Regions from separate parts of the Lysinibacillus sp. Y5S-8 genome, predicted to be linked through region 2. Evidence: riboswitches for the same ligand, from Rfam matches in the RefSeq annotation. Region 2 holds a riboswitch; each other region holds the start of a gene.

Region 1 (5,335 bases), 2.0 Mb from region 2:
TGTTCCTATTTTTGCAGCAGTTATAGCTCACAACAAAGAAACAGCGGACCATCTTGCTGAACTGTTAACCTTACTACAGCAATTGGACAAATAAAACGTCTATACCTATATAGAAGTAAAGCAGATGGGGAACATGAGCAGTTATCCCATCTGCTTTATTTTAATGGACATATTCGTCTTTAGAAGCTCTCATTGAGCAAAAGAAAAGAATGGTCGCCACAACTACAAAGAGCCAACCAGCAATATTCCAGCCACCCAATAAATCATGTAAGTAGCCAAAAAGAATAGGGCCAATGGCGGCAAATAAATAACCTAATGATTGTGCAAAGCCTGATAAATCTGCTGCCTCAAATGCCGTGCGTGTACGAAGTGTAAAGAACATCATCGCTAAGGCAAATGAAGAACCTCCTGCTAAACCTAAAAGAATCATCCACAGTACCCCAAGACTTGTCCACTCCATGACAACTCCAATAAAGCCTATTAAATAGAAGAATGTAAACATCACTACAAGATGTCTTTGAGAAGCCATTTTACTTGCAATGATAGGCACAGCCAATGCCATTGGTACTTGTGAAAATTGCATGATAGAAAACATCCAGCCAGCTTTGTCAGGAGCCAATCCCTGGGCGATATAGATTTCAGGAATCCAAGCAGCTGTCGTATAAAATAATAAAGACTGTAACCCCATTGCACCTGTGACAGCCCAAGTAACAGGAGACTTCCATAAGGGTGTACCTGTTATTTTAGAGGTAGTGGCAGGCTCAGGTTTATTTGATTTCAATTGAGGTATCCAAATTAAAATCGTTACGACCACTAGTACAAGTGCAATGGACAGTGCTCCTTGCCAGCCAAATGATGAATTGGCTATAGGATAGCTAATACCTGCGCCAAGCCCAGCCGTTAAGTTCATTGACATGGTGAAAAAAGCCATTAATAAACCAACATGGTATGGAAATTTTAATTTTAATAATCCTGGAATCAGCACATTTCCAAATGATATGGCTACGCCGATGAGTACAGTACCAAATACAAGTAACCCCGTTGTACCAAGGGAACGTAGAACAATCCCCAAGGCTAATAAAATAGTGGATAAAAATAGTGTTAGCTCAAGCCCTAGTTTGCGTGCTACAATGGGCGCAAATGGTGAGATGGTAGCAAAAGCGAGCAATGGAATCGTTGTTAGAAAGCCTGCAAGTACATTAGAAATACCAAGATCGTCACGGATAAATGATATAATAGGGCCAACAACAGTTAGTGGCATTCTTAATGTAGAGGCTATAAAGATAACTCCGAAGACTAAAAGTAAGGTTGTTCCCTTCCAGCTAATTTTTTTACTCGGAAAACTAGCGGAATGATCATTTGTAGTCAAAATAATTCCCCCTGTTCGTAACCATTCTAATTGAACTACTATAACACTTTAACAAACCAATAAAAATAGTAGAAGATTCACAAAATACAGAACATTTATTGTTATATTGAAATGTCAAAGGTCTTATGCTAATATAATAAGCATCATAAATTTAATAATTATATGCCTCATGTTTGTATTGAGGTAGAGGTCGCGATATTTATAAGTATGCTAATGGAAATGACAAGCATTGATGAAATTAGCTGAAAGGGAATATTGCCGAAGTGTGAGGGGACTTGAAAACCTCATGCTGGGGCTGTCTCCGAAAGGAACAGAACTGTCACGTTTGCACAACGTGTTGAGCTATCATTTAGGAAAAACTGAGGATTAACTTAGCCATCACAGTGTATATGTGATGGCATTTTTTTGCCTCGTAAATAGGAAGGAAGCTATATCGTGAGTGAAATAAAAGTAAATCAGCTCGGACATAAAGCGCCAAAGCTGAAAAAAGAATTGAAAAGCCGTCATATCACAATGATTTCTTTAGGCGGTACAATTGGTACGGGACTATTTTTAGCCAGTGGTGGTGCCATTGCACAAGCTGGACCTGGTGGTGCATTGCTTGCCTACGCCCTAATTGGTATTATGGTGTACTTTTTAATGACAAGCTTAGGGGAAATGGCTGCCTATATGCCATCATCCGGTTCATTTAGTACGTATGCAACAAAATTTGTAGATCCAGCACTAGGCTTTGCATTAGGCTGGAACTATTGGTATAACTGGGCAATCACTATTGCAGCAGAAATTGCAGCAGTATCCTTAATTATGAAATATTGGTTCCCTGATAGTTCATCAGCCCTTTGGACAGTATTATTTATTGCTGTTGTACTGTCATTTAATTTGCTTTCTGTAAAGAGCTATGGAGAAAGTGAATATTGGTTTGCGATGATTAAAGTAGTGACAGTCATTGTTTTTATTATTATCAGTTTATTAATGATTTTTGGTATTTTAGGTGGACAGGCCCCTGTAGGCTTTACTAATTTCTTTATTAGTGATGGACCATTTCACGGTGGCTTCCTAGCTACATTTGGCATTTTTCTAGCAGCCGGATTTTCATTCCAAGGAACAGAGTTACTTGGGATTACAGCAGGTGAAACAGACGATCCAGGAAAAAATATTCCAAAGGCTGTTAAATCCGTATTCTGGCGTATTCTTTTGTTTTATATTTTAGCAATTGGTGCAATCGGAATGTTGATTCCATTTACAGATGAACGCTTATTATCAGAAGATATCGCAGTATCACCGTTTACATTAGTGTTTGACCGCTTAGGTATTGCCTTTGCAGCTTCGTTAATGAATGCCATTATTTTAACGGCTATGCTGTCAGCTGGAAATTCAGGGCTTTATGCATCATCACGTATGCTATGGCAATTAGCAGTGGATGGACATGCGCCTAAGTTCTTCACAAAGCTAAGTCGTCGAGGAATACCAATTTATGCATTGATGGCAACATTAGCTGTAGGTTGTTTAGCTTTTTTAGCGTCTTTCTTTGGTGATGGCGTTGTTTATATTTGGCTGTTAAATGCCTCTGGTATGTCTGGTTTTATTGCATGGCTAGGTATTGCCTTTAGTCATTATCGCTTCCGTCGTGCATTTGAAGTACAGGGCCTAGATCCAAAGCTATTACCTTATAGAGCAAAATTGTACCCGTTTGGACCACTATTTGCCTTTACTGTTTGTATGATTGTGGTCATTGGGCAAAATTACACGGCCTTTACGGGAGACCAAATTGATTGGTATGGGATATTAGTTTCTTATGTTGGAATCCCACTATTTTTACTGTTATGGTTTGGCTACAAAATCAAGCACAAAACAAAAATGCTTTCACTTCAAGAATGTGATTTAAAAGTGGAAGATTAAATAGTAGGGCTGTTCTGTAAACTAATGAATGATTGGTTTATGGGACAGCTTTTTTATGTCTTAACCGTCGTTAAAAATATCAAAAAATAATATCACATATATAGTAATATTAGTATTTACTAACTAGCCATTCGAAAGTCGATGTCTAATCAAATAAAAACCAGGTACCCATTCTCGAGTACCTGGTTTTTTATTATCCAAATATTGTTTCCCACAGTAAGTAAATATTTAATGTCACAACGATGACAACAACAAACCAACCTAAAAAAGTTGTAATACGGTGATTGACTAAACTGCCCATGATGTTTTGTTTGCTTGTAAACATAACAAGAGGGACAAGAGCAAATGCAATACCGAAAGATAAAACGACCTGACTTAGAACGAGCGCATAGGTTGCATTCACGCCTAATGCAATAATGACTAGAGGCGGCACCATAGTAATCGCTCTACGTAAATAAAGTGGTATTTTTCTTTGAATGAACCCTTGCATGACTACATCACCTGCTAACGTCCCGACAGAGGAGCTAGCTAGCCCGGCAATAAGTAAACCAAGACCAAATGAAATGGCAGCCATTGGGCCGAGCGCATCTTTTAAGCCATTATAGGCAACATCTAAATCTTCTACAACCACGCCTTGTGTGTGGAAGACTGCTGCAGCAATGATCAGCATGCTCATATTAATCGCCCCGGCAATTATCATAGCGATGATAATATCGATAAATTCAAAACGGAAAATACGTTTTTTTTCATTTTCATTCCGACCAACAATACGACTTTGCGTTAACGATGAATGTAAGTAAATAGCATGAGGCATGACAGTTGCTCCTAAAATACCTGTTGCTAATAATAGTGAATCTACACCTTCAAACTGTGGTGTGAACATGCCAATCGCTACTTCGCCCCATTCTGGCTGTGCTAAAAATGTTTGGAAAGCAAATGCTAAGACAACAATTAACACCATGCCCGAAATACCGGCTTCAAAGGCTCTAAATCCTCTTCTTTGAAGTTCTAAAATAGCAAATGAACCAACTGCCGTAATTAATGCTGCGGGAAGCATAGGGATATTGAAGAGCAAGTAAAGCCCTAATGCTGCACCAATAAATTCAGCGAGATCTGTAGCAATGATGACCAATTCAGCCTGTATCCATAAAAAGATGGATGTTTTTTTAGAAAAATGCTCGCGTGCTACTTCAGGCAAGTTTTTACCTGTCGCAATTCCAAGCTTGGCAGATAAGGATTGAATTAACACGGCCATTAAATTAGAAAAGGCTATAACCCAAAGTAGCAGGTAGCCATATTGAGAGCCTGCTGTAATATTTGTAGCAAAATTACCAGGATCGATATAGGCGACGGCTGCAATAAATGCAGGTCCTAAAAATGGTAAAAAGCGTCGCCAACCTTTTATATCTCCATCTAAAACCGCCTCGGCAGACGATTTTGTGACACGTTTGTAAACCATATTATTCCCTCGTTTCAAAAAGTATCATTAACGAAATAAAGTTTCCTATAGGAAAATAAGATATTAGTATTCTAACGCTAGGAATCAAAAAAGTGAAGTGGTTTGCTTTAAGTTTCTATAAGTATGTGCTATTCTCATCATTTTCTAATTAGACTTTCACCACCAGCATCGTTTACGATGAAAAGAAAAGATGAAGGACGGATTCGACATGACCAATCGAATTTTAATTATAGAAGATGAAGAAAATATTGCGAGAGTGCTACAGCTTGAGCTTCAATTTGAAGGCTATGAGGCGGAAATGGCTCATACAGGGACAGATGGTTTGCTTCGTTACCGTGAGCGGCCGTGGGATTTGATTCTACTTGATGTCATGCTGCCTGAGATGAGTGGCATTGATGTGCTAAAGCGGATTCGTGCAACGGAATCCGAGACACCCATTATTATGCTTACTGCCAAAAGTGAGGTAGAGGATAAAGTAAAGGGATTGGATTTAGGAGCCAATGATTATGTGACAAAGCCGTTTGAAATTGAAGAATTGCTGGCACGTATTCGCAATGCTTTACGATTTTCACAAAAGGCTAGTCCAAAGCAAGTTGCCCTTGCATTTG
Region 2 (5,335 bases):
GAGCCAATTAAACAAACGACTTCGCCTTTTTCTACTTGGAAATTTACATCTTTTAACACTTGGTTACGTCCAAATGATTTACTTAAATGTTCAATCTTAATCACTGCCATTTGTGCGTCCCCCTATACAGCTTCTTTTTGTTCTTTTTGATAGGCATCAGGTCCATCTAGACGTTTTTCAACATAGAGAAGGATGCGAGATGCGGTAAATGTCATGATAAAATAAAGAATACATGCGACAAAGAATGATTCAAAATAACGGAAGTTGTTACCTGAAATTGATTTTGTTTGGAAGAATAATTCCGTTACCCCAATGACATTTAAGACGGCTGTATCTTTAATATTCATAATTAATTGGTTACCTGTCGCTGGTAAGACATTACGTGCTACTTGTGGTAAAACAACATGCAGCATGATTTGGAAGTGATTCATACCAATTGCCGATGCTGCCTCGTATTGACCATTATCAATCGAGACAATACCACCTCGAACAATTTCTGCCATATAGGCCCCTGTGTTAAGGGAAACGACTAAAATACCTGCTGTAATAAAATGCATATCGATACCAAATGCGATATCTAGTCCGTAGTAGACTACCATAGCCTGTACAATCATTGGTGTACCACGGAAAAATTCAACATAGCATGTCAGGATAAAATTAATAAGCTTTAAGCTATAAAATTTTAAACCTTTTTTACGAACTGGAATCGTATGCATAATTCCAATGAAAAATCCGATGAATGCACCAATAATTGTACTAATAATCGAAATCAGTAACGTATAATACGCACCTCGTAAAAACATTTGCCAGTTGTTTTCAATAATTGAAAGTATCCATTCAAGACTCATGATGTTCCTCCTAACAATGTCATGTTGCTTGCTTATTTCCTTCGTGTCCTAGCTATTTCTACTATTCTATGATTTGTTACGCTAGGACATTATCATTATGTAGAGAGGTTCTCATTTTGATAATGATGAAATGATCATGCACGGACCAGCAACTAGCCCGTGCCTTGTCATTATTGTGCTGCTGGTTGTTGAGAAATCGCTTCTTCCATAATAGCTTGACGATCGTCTTCCGAAATACCTTTTAGGATTTCGTTGATTTTTTCACGGTTTGCATCGTCTTTACGTAAGCCTACAGCAATCGAAGTATTGGAAAGATCCGTATCAAAGCCTTCTTCAAATGCAACATATGTGAACTTATCGTTGGCAGCAGCAGCGGAAATACCTTCTGGACGTTCTGCTACATAGCCATCAATTTTGCCAGCCTCTAAAGCGACACGCATTGAGGGGAAGCTTTCCATTGCTGTTTGTTTTTCTACACCGTTAATTTGATCAATAACGTTATAGTTCGATGTATTTAATTGTGAAGTAATTTTAGCACCAGAGAAATCTTGAATCGATTTTGCATTTTCATACTTGCTACCTTTCTTAATAACCATAACGAAATCAGAAGTATAGTAGTTTTCTGTAAAATCAATCGTTTTCTTACGCTCTTCAGTTGGTGACATACCCGCGATAATGGCATCAATTTTGTTAGATTGTAGCGCTGGTACTAATCCATCCCATTCCATTTTGACAATGACTAGCTCTTTGCCTAAGCCTTCAGCAATTTTTTTTGCCATTTGGACATCGTAGCCGCCTGCATACTCTGCATTATCAGCAATTTTCACTGCACCATTAGCATCACCTTGCTGTGTCCAGTTAAATGGTGGATAGCCAGCCTCCATTCCGATTCGGAATTCACCGCCACTTGCTTCCTTGTCAGCACCAGCATCACCTGAACCGCCATCCTTTTTGTCGCTAGTGCCACATGCAGCTAGCACAATTGCTGTCATGATAGAGATCATTACTAACAACCATTTTCTTTTCATAAAAAACTCCCCTTTTCTGTAAAAAAATAAGACAACTGTAATAAAAAAGACCTAAGTATATTGAACTTAGGTCTTACCTTGTATGACAGTTGCCCAAATCCTCACTATAATTTCCATTTTCCGAGATAGCACAACCTAGTAAATCTGGAAATCCATTTACTAGGACAGTCCTGCACTTATTCACTGCAGACCCAGCATAAAAGTACGAGCTCCTTTTATACTTCGGCGATATTTCCTTCTTCATTGCGTCTTCGCTTGCTTGAACTCAACAATGAACTAATAAATACCGCGCCTCTACCTCACTGGTAAACGTTAGTGAGGTTTGTTTATTTAATTGATATTTAGATACTACTATAAAACTAGTACACTCGTCAAGACAGTTTTAACATTTTTCTGACTAATGACAATATTAGGATATTGTTCGTTCTCTATTCATTTTAAATCGTTAAGCTTCCATCGATATTTCTGAAAATTACAACAAATTTTTATTATAGAGTATGTGCTCTATGTGAGAAAAGTTGTGTTTATTTCTTTTTTGCTCCTCTAAACGATATAACATTAGTACTCTTTCAAACATAGAATCGGTCAAAATCTTTCGTCATGCATAAAAAAACCCTGCTGAACATTGTTCGCAGGGTTGAATGGCATTATGAATTTAATAGTAAATCTTCAGGATTTTCGATTAATTCTTTAACTGTTTTTAAGAATCCTACAGAATCTTTTCCATCGATGATACGGTGATCGTAAGAAAGTGCTACATACATCATTGGACGGATTTGAACTTCACCATTTACTGCAACTGGACGGTTAACAATTGAGTGCATACCTAAAATACCAGCTTGCGTACCGTTCATAATAGGAGTTGACATTAATGAACCGAATACACCACCATTTGTGATTGTGAATGATCCACCAGCCATGTCATTTAAGCCTAATTTTTTATCACGAGCTTTTGTCGCTAAGTTAGCGATATCTTTTTCGATTTCTGCAAAGTTTTTGCTGTTTGCATCGCGTACAACTGGTACAACTAAACCTTCTTCAGTTGATACAGCAATACCGATATCAAAGAAGTTATTTAAATGAATTTCATCGCCAGAGATTTGAGCGTTTACGTATGGGTATTTTTTTAGTGCCGCAACAACAGCTTTTGTGAAGAATGACATGAAACCAAGTTTGATGTCGTTTGCTTTTACAAACTCTTCTTGTTTACGTTTACGAAGTGCCATGATATTTGTCATGTCAATTTCGTTAAATGTTGTTAACATTGCTGTTGATTGTTTCACTTCTAATAAACGTTTGGCAATTGTTTGGCGACGACGGCTCATTTTTTCAATTGTTACACGGTCAGAATTAGCTGCTGGTGTAAATACTACTGGGCCACCTGAAGTTGCTACTGATGTAGGTGCTGCTACTGGTGCTACAGCTGGAGCTGTACCATGAGCTGCTACATCTTGTACACGTACACGTCCTTGTGGATCTACTGGAGATACTGCTGCAAGGTTGATACCTTTTTCACGAGCAAGACGACGTGCTGCTGGAGATGCGATTACTCGCTCACCAGACGTTTCTTCTACAACTGGAGCAGATGCTACTGGTGCAGATGCTGCTTGTGGCGCTGCTGGAGCCGGAGCTGCTTCAGCTGGAGCCGCTGCTGGTGCAGGTGCTGCGCCTTCGCCTGCTTCTACTACTGCGATAACTTGACCAACTAGTACAGTATCGCCTTCTTCAGCTAAAATTTGTGTTAATACACCTGCTTCTTCAGAAATGATTTCAGCGTTTACTTTATCTGTTTCAAGTTCAACGATGAATTCACCTTTTTCAACGCGATCGCCCACTTTTTTTACCCACTGTGCGATACTACCTTCTGTAATCGATTCTGCTAATTCAGGGACTTTAATTTCAGCCACTTTCATTTCCTCCTTTGATTAACGTGCATGACGCACATAAAAGGGCTACTGCTTAAGGGCAAGTAGCCCGGTTTTTTCAAAAATTTATATGTGATTATTTAACCTTCACTGGCTCAGCAACTGCCGCTTCAATTAATGCTGCTTGTGCTGCTTTATGAGAATCTGCATCCCCTTCAGAAGTTGAGCTCATTGCAGGACGACCTACATAGCGAAGTTTTTTACCTTCTGAAAGTTCATATAATGTTTCTAATGCATAATTCCATGAGCCTTGGTTTTTAGGTTCTTCTTGTACCCAAACAATTTCTTTCACATTTGGATACTTAGCAATAATACCAGCAACTTGCTCTTTTGGGAATGGGTAAAGTTGTTCTACACGAATAATGTGTAAATGATCGAAGCCTTCTCCGTCTTTTACGCGATCCGCTAAGTCGATCATCACTTTACCAGTTCCTAAAACGATACGCTCTACAGCTTCTGGTTTAGCGCCTAAACCTGGTTGTTCAATCACTTCTTGGAATGAACCATTTGCTAATTGTTCAGCATTAGCCGCTGCTAATGGGTGACGTAATAGTGATTTTGGTGATACGACTACAAGTGGACGTACCCCTTCTGTACCCAATAACGCTGCTTGACGGCGTAATAAGTGATAGTAGTTACCTGCGTTTGAACAGTTCGCTACAAACCAGTTATTTTCAGCTGACATTTGTAAATAGCGTTCCATACGGCTTGAAGAGTGCTCTGGACCTTGACCTTCATAACCATGTGGTAAAAGGATCACTAATCCAGATTTTTGGCCCCATTTAGAGCGTGCCCCTGAAATAAAGTTATCAAACATCACTTGTGCCATGTTCGCAAAGTCACCGAATTGTGCTTCCCACACTGTTAAGACATGACTATTTTCTAGGTTGTAGCCATACTCAAAGCCTACTACCCCCGCTTCAGTCAGTGGAGAGTTGTGTACTGAGAAGGATGCACTCGCACCAGAAATATGATGAAGCGGTGTGAAGACATTCCCATTGTTTTTATCGTGAAGTACTAAGTGACGTTGAGAGAATGTACCACGTTGAGCATCTTGACCTGTAAAACGTACTGGTGTGCCGTCTTGGATAATTGTCGCATACGCTAACGTTTCTGCATGGCCCCAGTCAATTTTTGCTGATGCATAGGCATCACGACGTTTTTCTAAAATTTTGCCAAGCTTTTTCTGTGGCTCGAAGTTTTCTTCAAACACTAAAAGCTCTTCATTGATTTTTTCTAAACGTTCCGCACCAACTGCTGTATCAATTTGTGGGAACTCTACTTTTAATTCTGCTGGCATTTCTAAATGATGATGATCATCTTTATCTGCCATTTCTCTTACATGGTCATAGGCTGCTTGCATTTCTGCATAGATTGCTGTATCTAAGGCAGCTACATCTTCAGCAGATAGAAGACCTTCAGCCACTAATTGTGCTCCGTATAAAGCACGCACTGTTTCATGTTTAGAAACCAATTTGTATGTTTCTGGGTTTGTCACAGTTGGGTCATCTGTTTCATTATGACCATGGCGACG
Region 3 (5,335 bases), 1.1 Mb from region 2:
AGGAATTCCCAGTGCTCATATTTATTTACTAAACCAGCTACTTCATGAGAACGAACTTGCTCATCTAGCGCATATAGTAATTGTTGACCAGTTGTTGCACCAGAGAAAGCTGTACGGTGCATTAAAGTACCACCAAAACGACGGAAATCTAAAAGTCCTTCTGGTGTACGGTTGAACATAACACCCATACGGTCCATTAAGTGGATAATGCCAGGTGCTGCGTCACACATACCTTTTACTGGTGGTTGGTTCGCTAAGAAGTCCCCACCATATACTGTATCATCAAAGTGAATCCATGGAGAATCCCCTTCACCTTTTGTATTTACCGCACCATTAATTCCGCCTTGCGCACAAACAGAGTGTGAGCGTTTTACAGGAACTAATGAGAATAAATCAACTTCAGTACCAACTTCAGCTGCTTTAATCGTTGCCATCAGACCGGCAAGACCACCGCCGACAACAATTATTTTGCTTTTCGCCATGATTATTTCTCACTCCTCTTAAAAAATTGCAATGATTGCTGTTACTCTATCGTAGCTTCTATTGAATTATACGAAAGCTAAAATAGCAGCCACACCAACTACACTTAGAATTACGAAAATAATGTTTGTTACGTAAGTAGCAATCTTTTGAGACTGAGGAGATTGTGTAATACCCCAGCTTACTAGGAATGCCCATAAACCGTTAGATAAGTGGAAAGTTGCTGATAAAATACCAACAATGTAGAATCCAAGCATGAATGGATTAGCAACGATATTCGCCATCATGTCGTAATCAACGTGTGTGCCAAGTGCTTTTTGAATACGAGTTTGGAAAATATGCCATGCAATGAAAATCACTAGGAATACACCAGTGAAACGTTGTAAAGAGAACATCCAGTTACGGTATGTGCTGAAACGTCCTGTGTTTGGTGTAGCAGTGAATGCAATGTAGACACCATAGAATGCGTGGAACATTAATGGAATATAGATGACAATCCATTCAACTAGGATAAGGAATGGAATCTTTTCCATTACTGCGGTAGCATCATTGTAACTTTCTGCCCCGCCTGTTGCTGTAAAGTTAATGAACAGGTGCATCGTTAAAAACAGACCTACTGGAATGATACCAAGTAGAGAATGTAAGCGACGCCATAAAAACTCTCGATCTTTCGACAAGACTGTTACCCCCCTTAGTACTTAAAATAGCACAACAAAAGAAGTCATCATTTTGTAAATGATACTTCATTGACTGTGTATTTCATCATGGTACAATATTATGACATGTTTATTGTACTCTCAAGAGCTACGAGCGTCAAGGCAACTCGGAGTTTTTCATAGAGCTTATTAAAGAACTAATCTAGTACATGATGCGTTGTTTTTTCTCGAAAAATCTATCATTACTTTATTACTGTTGAATTTTAAGAAAATTCTAAGAAAGAAGGATAACAATGTTAAACACTCCATCTCCTACAATTTCATCATTTGGTTATGAGCTCATTCGCGATCATATTCTATCTTCTATCCTTGGTAAACATGAGAATGATGTCCTTTATTGGGCAGGTAAAGAGCTTGCTCGCAAGTTCCCATGCAAAAGTCAAGACGAACTTATCGCATTTTTCGCAGATGCCTGCTGGGGTACACTAGAGCTCATGAAGGAATCAAAGGATGGTCGCATTTTCCAATTGACAAATGACCCTGAAATATTGCAAATCAAACAACGAAGCTTTAGACTGGAAGCAGGATTTATAGCAGAGCAAATTCAATTAGCTAAAGGCTACCTTACAGAATGCTATGATGAAAAGCGAGAAAAGCAGCACTATGTCATGTTTACAGTCAAATGGGATGTCAAGGAACGTATTATGAATACCATTCCTACTGAATAATGAAAAGGATTGTCTCCCTATTCAACGGGATGACAATCCTTCTTTTTTCTTCCTTTAATTTCGGACTATTACATAAAATACTGTTTCTTCTATTATTATATATAAAGTGCTTGCTCTAAATTGAATTCATCATGCAAGGCATTTGCTGCACGAATCATATCATCCTGTGGTACAACAACAGACACTTTTATTTCAGACGTACTAACCATTTTTATAGGAATATCTTCACGACGTAATCGATCAAACATGCGAGCAGCAACACCTGGATTAGAGGCCATACCTGAACCAATGATAGAAACCTTCGCCAATCCTATTTCAAAGTCAGCAAAACTAAAGCCAAGTGACAATTTACTATCTTCTAGAACACGCAATGTTTCCGCAAATTCCTCTTTTAAAATGGAAAAAGACACAGTTGGTTTTAAGCCATCAATGATTGCCTGTACAATAATATCTACATTAATGCGGTTTTCTGCAAGGATTGTAAACATATCTGCCAATGCACCATCGGCATACGCATCATACCCCACTGTTAAACGGATAATATCTGACTCAAAGGCTACACCACGGACAACTAAATTTTTCTCCATTTCCACTTCCTCCTTCAATAAAGTACCTACTGACTCTACTAAGCTAGAGCGTATAATAACGGGCATTTGAAATTTTTTTGCTAACTCCACTGCACGAGGATGAATAACATGTGATCCTAAATTAGATAACTCCAGCATTTCATCATAGGAGATTTCCTGCAGCTTTTGAGCTTTGCTGACATAGCGTGGATCTGCTGTATAAACACCGTCAACATTTGTATACATATCAGTTCGCTCTGCTTCCAATGCTACAGCGAGTGCTATAGCTGTTGTTTCAGCTCCGCCTTTGCCAAGTGTAGTAATATTTTGTTCCTCATCAATACCCTGTTCTCCAGCAATCACTACAATTTGTCCCTGTACAAGATGTTCTTCAATACGACTGTCATCGATATAGTCGATACGTGCATGACGATACTTACAATCTGTATGTATACCTGCTTGCCATCCAGTTAAGGACACTGCCTCATAGCCCGCTTCTTGTAATGCGATGGCAAATAAAGCGCTGGATAATTGAGAGCCCGTAGACACGACTGCAGCTAATTCCCGTTTGGGCACTTCGTCCGTTAGTTGATGTACCATCGTTTGCACATCTTTCGTTGTGTGTCCCATTGCTGCAACGACCACGACTACATCGAAGCCTCTGTCCTTTTCAGCAATCGCCTTCCTTGCTGCCTCTTGGATTTGTTCAGTAGAAGCTAGTGCAGCCCCTCCAAACTTCATCATTATTTTAGCCATTTCTTGCGTTCTCCTTTCCAGTCCATATATTTCACCTGCTTCTAAAAAACTAAAAGGCAGCCTCCACATAACGTGAAAGCTGCCTATAACATGTACAATGATCGTAACTTGTGCATGTGTGATAGCTCTCCGAAACTTTTAGAATCGACAATCTTACATTTCTTAAATGTAAAACCAGTACAACAAAGGAAACAACAATGCTGTACTTCGGCAAGCTTCCCTTTCACACACGATCTCTGGACTTGTTCATCCTCCATTGTGTTACTCTTGAATCTTGCACCTCTATCATCACCATAAAGTGAATGTATTCAATTGGTTTAACGCTGGCGTTAACATGCTAGCCACACCAGTTCGCTATTCATCACATTGACGAACAATGTTATTTACAACCTTAGCACATGTCTATTCCTTTGACAATGACTCTTGCTGAAAATAGCTATAAATTTGGCTCGCTAAATTAGCAGGTATTCCTGCCTCCTGCAAAGCTAGCTCGCTTGCCTCTCGAATTTTCTTAACTGAACCAAAATGTTTGAGCAACTGCTGCTTGCGTTTTGGCCCCACACCTTCAATATGGTCTAACACCGATTGAATAGCATGCTTCTCATGCTGTTGGCGCAAGAAGGTAATAGCAAAGCGGTGAACTTCGTCCTGAATTCGTTGCAATAAATAAAAGCCATCACTAGTACGCTTTAAGGCAATTACTTCTGGTGGATCACCAAACAATAGCTGCGATGTATTATGCTTATCATCTTTTGCTAAACCAGCAATCGGTATAACAAGTCCAAGCTCATCTTCTAGTACTTCACGGGCGACTTCCATTTGCCCCTTGCCACCATCAATTAAGACTAAATCTGGCAATGGCAAGCCTTCCTTTAAGACACGCGAATATCGCCGACGTATAACCTCTTGCATCGCACCGTAATCATCATGCTTTGCAGCCGTACGCGTTTTGTATTTACGATATTCCTTTTTCGCAGGCTTTCCATCAATGAAGACAACCATAGCTGATACAGCATCCGTGCCATGCATATGACTATTGTCAAATGCCTCAATTCGTAATGGCGTTGAAATACCTATTGCTTCACCAAGTGCCTCACAAGCACCAATTGTCCGTTCTTCCTGCCGTTCAATTAGCTGGAATTTAGCTGCCACAGCAATTTCAGCATTTTTAGTTGCTAATTCAACCAATTCCCTCTTTTGACCTCTTTTTGGTGTGAGAACTTTAAGCTCTAATAACTCCGTTAAGATGGCTGCATCAATTGCTTGTGGAATAAAAATTTCTTTCGGCTTAATATGCTCTGGTTTTTCATAAAAGCGGCCAACAAATGTTAAAAACTCTTCCTCAGCATCTTGATAGATTGGGAAAACCGAGACATCACGCTCAATCAGCTTTCCTTGGCGAACAAAGAAAACTTGCACACACATCCAGCCTTTTTCGACGGCATAGCCAAATACATCGCGGTTCGTTGTATCACTTGATACTATTTTTTGTTTCTGCATGACCGTATCAATATGTGCAATCTGATCGCGAAACTCTTTCGCTCGTTCAAATTCTAAGCTTTCAGCAGCTGCAAGCATTTTAACTTCAAGCTCTTTTTTGACTGCCTCGACACCACCATTTAAAAACTTCGTCATATCTTCAATCATCTCTTGATAAACTTGACCATTAATTTCTTTTACACAAGGTGCTAAACATTGCCCCATATGATAATACAAGCAAACTTTTGAAGGCAATTGGACACATTTGCGCAATGGATACAATCGATCCAACAGCTTTTTCGTTTCACTTGCCGCATAAGCATTAGGGTAAGGACCAAAATATTTAGCCTTATCCTTTTTTACCTTACGTGTCGTAATAAGACGTGGATGTTTTTCATTCGTAATTTTTAAATATGGATATGTCTTATCATCTGTTAGCATGACATTGTATTTTGGATCATGTAATTTAATGAGATTCAGCTCTAAAATAAGTGCTTCAATATTAGATGATGTCACGATATACTCAAAATCTTCTATTTCACCGACAAGCCTTTGTGTTTTGCCTTCATGTGTTCCCGTAAAATATGAACGTACACGGTTTTTCAGTATTTTCGCTTTGCCCACATAAATGATTGTCCCTTGACGATCCTTCATCAAATAGCAGCCAGGC

What was found. A riboswitch is a leader RNA that binds a small molecule or an ion and turns the genes downstream of it on or off. The one in region 2 is predicted to bind lysine.
Positions count from the first base shown of each region.
Region 1: it holds a riboswitch for lysine, as region 2 does, so the genes downstream of both, V6670_RS01280 (amino acid permease) here and V6670_RS11055 (transporter substrate-binding domain-containing protein) in region 2, are expected to answer to the same signal.
Region 3: it holds a riboswitch for lysine, as region 2 does, so the genes downstream of both, V6670_RS16450 (aspartate kinase) here and V6670_RS11055 (transporter substrate-binding domain-containing protein) in region 2, are expected to answer to the same signal.

Region 1 is NZ_CP145889.1:261,814-267,148, forward strand. Features, by position in the region: gene V6670_RS01270 (hypothetical protein) at 1-94, shown strand, start outside; gene V6670_RS01275 (MFS transporter) at 161-1,369, opposite strand; lysine riboswitch at 1,546-1,722, shown strand; gene V6670_RS01280 (amino acid permease) at 1,805-3,268, shown strand; gene V6670_RS01285 (Nramp family divalent metal transporter) at 3,462-4,727, opposite strand; gene V6670_RS01290 (response regulator transcription factor) at 4,936-5,335, shown strand, end outside.
Region 2 is NZ_CP145889.1:2,276,621-2,281,955, reverse strand. Features, by position in the region: gene V6670_RS11065 (amino acid ABC transporter ATP-binding protein) at 1-110, opposite strand, end outside; gene V6670_RS11060 (amino acid ABC transporter permease) at 123-848, opposite strand; gene V6670_RS11055 (transporter substrate-binding domain-containing protein) at 1,019-1,876, opposite strand; lysine riboswitch at 1,995-2,181, opposite strand; gene odhB (2-oxoglutarate dehydrogenase complex dihydrolipoyllysine-residue succinyltransferase) at 2,524-3,783, opposite strand; gene V6670_RS11045 (2-oxoglutarate dehydrogenase E1 component) at 3,878-5,335, opposite strand, start outside.
Region 3 is NZ_CP145889.1:3,370,775-3,376,109, forward strand. Features, by position in the region: gene sdhA (succinate dehydrogenase flavoprotein subunit) at 1-482, opposite strand, end outside; gene V6670_RS16440 (succinate dehydrogenase cytochrome b558 subunit) at 549-1,157, opposite strand; gene V6670_RS16445 (YslB family protein) at 1,430-1,864, shown strand; gene V6670_RS16450 (aspartate kinase) at 1,960-3,186, opposite strand; lysine riboswitch at 3,301-3,479, opposite strand; gene uvrC (excinuclease ABC subunit UvrC) at 3,589-5,335, opposite strand, start outside.